DNA from 2 places in the Brevibacillus sp. FSL K6-2834 genome. Region 2 is predicted to be linked to the other one. Evidence: riboswitches for the same ligand, from Rfam matches in the RefSeq annotation. Region 2 holds a riboswitch; the other holds the start of a gene.
The links. A riboswitch is a leader RNA that binds a small molecule or an ion and turns the genes downstream of it on or off. The one in region 2 is predicted to bind FMN.
Positions count from the first base shown of each region.

Region 1: another riboswitch for FMN. It lies ahead of NST96_RS06340 (ECF transporter S component); the one in region 2 lies ahead of ribD (bifunctional diaminohydroxyphosphoribosylaminopyrimidine deaminase/5-amino-6-(5-phosphoribosylamino)uracil reductase RibD).

Region 1 covers NZ_CP151945.1:1,254,208-1,257,610, forward strand. Annotated here, with positions in the region: gene NST96_RS06330 (ABC-2 family transporter protein) at 1-146, shown strand, start outside; gene NST96_RS06335 (ABC-2 family transporter protein) at 153-950, shown strand; FMN riboswitch at 1,213-1,365, shown strand; gene NST96_RS06340 (ECF transporter S component) at 1,627-2,232, shown strand; gene ltrA (group II intron reverse transcriptase/maturase) at 3,072-3,403, shown strand, end outside.
Region 2 covers NZ_CP151945.1:4,513,547-4,516,949, reverse strand. Annotated here, with positions in the region: gene NST96_RS22130 (NAD(P)/FAD-dependent oxidoreductase) at 1-952, shown strand, start outside; FMN riboswitch at 1,038-1,188, shown strand; FMN riboswitch at 1,374-1,524, shown strand; gene ribD (bifunctional diaminohydroxyphosphoribosylaminopyrimidine deaminase/5-amino-6-(5-phosphoribosylamino)uracil reductase RibD) at 1,629-2,774, shown strand; gene NST96_RS22120 (riboflavin synthase) at 2,789-3,403, shown strand, end outside.

The DNA.
Region 1 (3,403 bases), 2.4 Mb from region 2:
CCAGCGTCATCTTCACCGGGGCTATACCGGCGTCCCGCGCGTGGCAAATGATCGGATTCCAGGCGATTTGGGTCGCGGTCATTCTCATCCCGATCTTCGTCTTGTGGCGCAGAGCCCAGACCAAGCTGGTCGTGCAGGGAGGATAAGAAGCAATGGGTGAAATCAAGCATGTCTTGGGCATTTTTGCCACTTATTTGGGACAGTATTTCAAAACGCGTCTCGCGTACCGGACTGATTTTTTCGGGGAGCTCGTGTCCAATCTGATCAATGAGCTGATCAACCTCGTGTTTATCGTCGTCGTCTTTCAGCACGTGCCGCTGCTCAATGACTGGACGCGCGACGAGATTATTTTCATTTACGGCTTTTTCCTCATCCCGTACGCGCTGTTTTCGATGTTTTTCGGCTTCTGGGATTTCAACGAGCGGTACATTATTCGCGGAGAGATGGACCGCGTCCTGACCAGGCCGCTGCACAATCTCGCACAGGTCTGTCTTGAGTCGATCGCACCGGACCGGATTTTTGGCGTCATCACCGGTTTGATCATTATGGGCTATGCGGCTATTCAGCTGGATTTGTCCTTTACGTGGTACGACCCGTTCCTGTTTGTCGGTCTCGTCGTCAGCGGCATGCTGATCTATGGCGGGGTCTACACGGCCATTGCGGCCATCAGCTTTTTCTCCGATTCCCGGACAGGGATTTCGCCGATGATCTGGAATATTCAGCAGTATGGGCGTTACCCGGTCGACGTGTACAACAAGGTAATCCGGTTTGTGCTCACGTACGTGCTGCCCTTTGCCTTTGTCGGCGTGTATCCGGCGGCGTATTTTCTCCGCAAGGAAACGTGGTACGCGTATGCGGCGTTTACTCCCGTCGTGGGAATCGTCTTTTTCAGCATCGGACTGGTCGTCTGGAACTGGGGTGTGCGCAAATACAGCGGAGCAGGGTCGTAATCGGCTTGCTGCCTGACCCTCCTCCGTCTTGGGGGAGGGTTTTTGCATGCTTTTGTCGTATTGGGAAAAATTGCTTTCTTTCTACCTCGCTATGTTCCCCTGGCTGATCATGTTTGCTCCGCAAATGATAGCCGAAATTTGCGGCAGGTTTCCCAAAAGCGATGGGAGCTACGCAGGAGATTCGCAACGACCATAGCAGGGAACACTTCCAGCATTGTCAAATCCGAGTGCGGCACTGTATAATATCCATGTAAAATCACATACATTCCTTCGGGGCAGGGTGAAATTCCCGACCGGCGGTGATCGCGCCAAAAGCGCGTAAGCCCGCGAGCCTCCGCGATGCGAAAGCTTCCGGAGTGCAGGATCTGGTGCAAATCCAGAGCCGACAGTACAGTCTGGATGGGAGAAGGATGACGACAGTACGTACGCTGTGCGTGCTTGTTTGCTTGTGCATGGGTATTGCACGACGGGCTGGGTGCCGCTTTTCGGCCCTTCTGTTTACGTACCCTTTTTTAAGAGCACAGGTCTGTTTCGTTGTCTTTGCATGTGTGCCAAAGCCCTGAGGAGATGTTGTTTCTCAGGGCTTTTTGCTGTGCAAGGACCGAACGCGGGCACGTCCGGGTGTATGCTGTTGCCATTCCTCAAGAAGGAAGAAACCAATGAGGAGATGGTACAGATGAAAGGAACCGCGATTCCCACATCGCAAGCGACGCAGCGGCTGGTGACGATTCCCATGCTGGCGGCGGTCGCATTTGTCTTGCAGTACCTGGAATTTCAGGTGCCGCTCATGCCTACGTTTTTGAAGCTCGATTTCAGTACGCTGCCCGGATTGATCGGCGCCTTGCTCTACGGCCCAATGGCAGGCGTTATCGTCGAAGTGATGAAGAATGCGCTGCACATGCTGTTTAAAAATACGGACGGCCTTTTGATCGGCGAGCTGGCCAACGTAGTGGCGGGTGCGAGCTTCATCGTCGCAGCGGTTTGGCTGCAGCGGATGAAACAGGGGAAAATGAGCTTCATGGCCGGTCTTGCTATCGGTACTGTACTGATGACGGCTGTCATGGCGGTAGCCAACGCCTACTTCCTGCTGCCCGCCTATGCGGCTTTGTATCAGGTGTCGCTGGAGCAGCTGGTCGCGCAATTCCAGGCTGAGAGCGTATGGTCTTTGATCCTGTACGGCATCGTGCCGTTTAACCTGATAAAAGGAATCATGGTCTCCGTAGTCGCTTATCCGCTCTACGTGAAGCTGGCACCGAGACTCAGCCTTTATGCAAGAAATTGACATTGCCCGGCGGGTCTGCTACCATATTGCCCAAGAAACAGGCGAAAATGGCTGTGAAAGGACCCGCAGGTAGCGAATGTGGCGCAGAGAGTCGACCCTTGGCTGAAAGGTCGATGCACGAATGCACCTGCTCCCCATCCTGGAGCTGCTGGCGACGAGCCATGCCGGATTCCCTCCGTTAACGGGTCAGAGCGGATCGCAGTTGCTTTTGTGGCAGCAGCGGTCAATCAGGGTGGTACCGCGGGAGAGTTTCCCCCGTCCCTTTTTGGGATGGGGGTTTTTTGGTGCGCCCAGCATGGGCGATAGCTATAGGGTGAAAGTCCCGAACGGGGGTTGGCTGTACCAACCGTTAGCTCAAGGCAAGGGTGTCGACCGCGAGGTCGAATCTGAAGGAAGCCGGCGGCAAAATCCCGACCTGAGGTACACGAACCCAATTTGAGGCTGTTGTATCCGGGCGAGTCTGCCAAACAAGACAAAGCCCCATACAGCCAAGGGATACAGTAGTAAACTTGGGCAGGTACATGGGATGAAAGTTATCGTTCTTACCTGGGGAGGTCTGCATGAAACGCCTTCAACTGTTGGTAACCGTCTCCGTAAGGAGACGCTGAACATGCAGAAGTCAGCAGAGGCCATAGTACCCGAGTAGAGGACGCTTGAATGGGGAAGGGCCGAACATCAAGCCAGCATGCGATCCATGTCTTTTGATACGGTACGTCGAAGCAGAATTCTGTCAAGGAACTACTTTTGAAGAGCAGGGGTGAAGCCCCGAGGGTACAAAAGAGGGCTGAGTATCGTACAGCAAGCACGGAGTCCGCATGTGCGAAGGAAGGAACATCATTATGGATTTGCTGGAAAAAGTCTTATCACGGGAAAACTTACGGATGGCACTCCAACGAGTGGAGGAAAACAAAGGTGTCGGTGGAGTCGATGGTGTTTCAACCGAACAACTACGCGATTATCTACGTGAACACTGGCAAGCCATCCGCGAGAAGATGGAAAGGGGAACCTATAGACCTTCACCTGTTCGCAGAGTCGAAATCCCGAAACCTGACGGTGGTGTAAGGTTATTAGGCATTCCCACCGTGGTAGACCGCTTTATTCAGCAGGCCATCCTCCAAGTGTTAACGCCGATCTTCGACCCCACCTTCTCGGAATCTAGCTATGGGTTCCG
Region 2 (3,403 bases):
CTCCATTTTGCAAAAGCCGATTACGGATCCGGTTGCCTTTTTCGCGGAGAAAAACGGCATTTACCTCAAGCCGACTGCGAGCATCCAAAGGCTGCTGGTGTTCTCGCAGAGCCAAAAGGCGGAAATCGAAGGAAGTCTGGGATTTATCAATTACCGCGGCAGACATGAGCACGCTTTTGAAAGGCAGCTCGGCCGGCAGGTAAAAAGTGCCATCCAGTACCGGTCCAAAGCGACATACGAGGAATTGCTGATGGAGTACACGCACGTAGTAGTCGCCACAGGAGACGGGGAGTACACAAGGAAAATGCATAACTTCCGGACAGACCTGACCGTGTCGCTAAAAGGTGCAATGGTAACCGGAGACTTTGACAGGTACACGCCTTGTGCATGGCTGGATTACAGCTATATGGAAAAGGGATACGGCTATTTGCTCCCGCTTTCGGACACGGAAGCGAACCTGGTCATGGCCTACCCCGACTATCCAGAGAATGACCGGCTTGATGTCGACGAGCGCTGGGGTTTATTTTACGAGCGGGTTTGCCGGGACCTGCGTCAGCCGCTCAGGATTACCAGTCACTTTCATGTGACCGGATACCCGATCGGCATCTGCCGCAGGGCGAGGATTGGCAATACGTTTTTTGTCGGAAACTGCTTTGGGGCACTGATGCCCTTCTTGGGATTTGGCCAATTCACGGCGCTGTTGACAGGCATATATGCAGCGTATGATATATGCGGCAAGGGCGCTTATGAAGAATTGACGCAGCCTTTGCGGCGCAGTTACGAGAATTCACTGGTTTTACGCAGGGCAGTGGAGAGGCTGGACAATGAGGATTTGGACAGAATCGTCCCTGTCTTGGGAAGCAGGTGGGGAGAGAGCATTTTGCAGGGCAAATCTTTCAATGCTTTGCGCTGGCTTGTTTTTGCCTTGCGACCATGGATGACAAAGCGGTAGTTGCCGACAGGAGGGAAACTGCCGACTTCCAATAAAAAAGTGTAGTGCTTGTAAAAAAACGTGTTATAATGCAAGCAACTGAATATCCAACCTTCAGGGTAGGGTGAAATTCCCGACCGGCGGTGATGACGAACGCACGTCCGAGCCCGCGACTCGCCCATGAAAGATATTTCGTGAGCGACTGACTTGGTGAAAATCCAAGGCCGACGGTAAAGTCCGGATGGGAGAAGGTGGCTATAGTCTTTGGCTTTGTTTAAAAAACCGAGCACCAAAGGCTTCTTCTTCTATGCCCTGAAACTTGTTCAAGGGCATTTTTTATTGGGAAAGGGTGATGGCGACTCGCGCGACAGGAAGTAGGAGACATGCCTTGGTAGTCTCCTGGCTCGTGATTGCGGGCTGGCGGCTCGGCAGCAAATGAATAGATGACCTTCAGGGCAGGGTGAAATTCCTGACCGGCGGTAATGACGAAAGCAGCGTCTGAGCCCGCGACTCGCCCATGGCTGAAGCCATGAGCGACTGACTTGGTGAAAATCCAAGGCCGACGGTTACAGTCCGGATGGGAGAAGGTGCATGTGGCCTTCGTTTCTCTGTGAAAAAACAGAAAAACGAGAGGCTTCTTTCCCAATGCCCTGAAGCGTGCTTCGAGGGCATTTTTCATTGGGGAGGAGAGGAACTCATGTCAGGAAATGACTTGTCGTATATGGCGTTGGCACTGGACTTGGCGAGGGCGACAAGAGGACAAACCAGTCCCAATCCGGTAGTGGGAGCCGTTGTCGTCCGGGACGGAGCAGTCGTGGGGATGGGCGCTCACGTAAAAGCGGGTGAACCACATGCCGAGGTGCATGCACTGCGGATGGCTGGTGAGCATGCGAAAGATGCCGTGCTTTACGTCACATTGGAACCTTGCAGTCATCATGGGAGAACCCCTCCTTGTGTGAATGCGATCATTGAAGCCGGCATCAAGCGAGTAGTGGTTGCAGTGGCGGACCCGAATCCGCTTGTCGCCGGTACAGGAATCGCTCGCCTCAGACAGGCGGGTGTGGAAGTAACAGTGGGAGTGGGAGAAGCACAGGCGAAGAAGGCAAACGAAGTCTTTTTCCATTTCATCACGACGAAAACACCGTTTGTGACCGTCAAAACGGCAGCTTCGCTGGATGGGAAAATCGCTACGCATACGGGGCACAGCCGCTGGATTACGGGTGAAGAGGCCCGCCAGCGGGTCCATCAGCTACGGCGAGAGCACGATGCTATTTTGGTTGGGGTTCAGACAGTGCTCGCGGACGACCCTGAGCTCACGGCCCGCCAACAGGGAATAGCCAGGGGAAAGCAGCCGCTTCGTGTCATTCTCGACAACCAGCTGCGGACCCCTTCGGAAGCCCGCGTGATACGGGACGGCAAGGCGCCGACGCTCGTTTTCACAGCGGATGACGCACCCATCGGCAGGCAAAAAGAGCTCGAGAGCCACGGGGCCGAGATTGTGAGACTGGAAGGGCGCGTAACAGTCGAGCAGGTGCTTGCGGTGCTGGGGGAAAGAGGGATCACTTCTCTGTTTGTCGAAGGCGGAGCGGCGGTCAACGGCTCTTTTTTGCAGGCACGGGCCATTCAAAAGGTCGTGCATTTTCTCTCCTACAAGCTGATCGGCGGACAGGGGGCGCCTGCTCCCTACGGGGGACTGGGCGCAGCTCATATGGGGGAAGCCATCTCTCTGGCGGACGTGGATGTCGAGCCGATCGGAGGAAGCGATCTTTGCATTACCGGCTATCCGGTATGGCCGGATGGAGCCAGCAATAGCGAAACGCGCAGGAATGCGGGCTGCAAATGATAGGAGGGGAAGCCGTGTTTACCGGATTGATTGAAGAAGTAGGTACAGTAGATTCCATTGCGGTCACCGAGCGGTCCAGCAAGCTGACGATACGGGCCGCGGCCGTTTTGGAGGATGTTCGCCTGGGTGACAGCATCGCTGTCAACGGCGTTTGTCTGACGGTCACCTCGTTTTCCGCGAGCCGCTTTCAGGCAGATGTCATGCCGGAAACGTGGCGGGTGACGGCCCTGTCCAGCCTGAAGCCGGGGATGCGTGTCAACCTGGAGCGGGCGCTGCAGCTCGGAGATCGTCTCGGCGGCCATCTGGTCTTGGGCCACGTAGACGGCACAGGAAAAATCCTCTCCAAAAAAACGGACAGCAATGCGGTGAGACTTGCGATCCAGGCGAAACCGCACCTGCTTCGCTACGTAGTGCCGCGCGGCTCGATCACTGTAGACGGCATCAGTTTGACCGTAGTGGCCGTTGACGAGGAGAGCCTGTCCGTTTCGATCATTCCGCATACGCTCAAGCAGACCAATCTGCTGGAAAAACAGGTCGGCGATCCGGTCAATCTGGAGACGGATGTGATCGCCAAATACGTGGAGAGGCTGCTTGGCGGCAGGACTCCGGGCGAACAACAGAAAGCACCA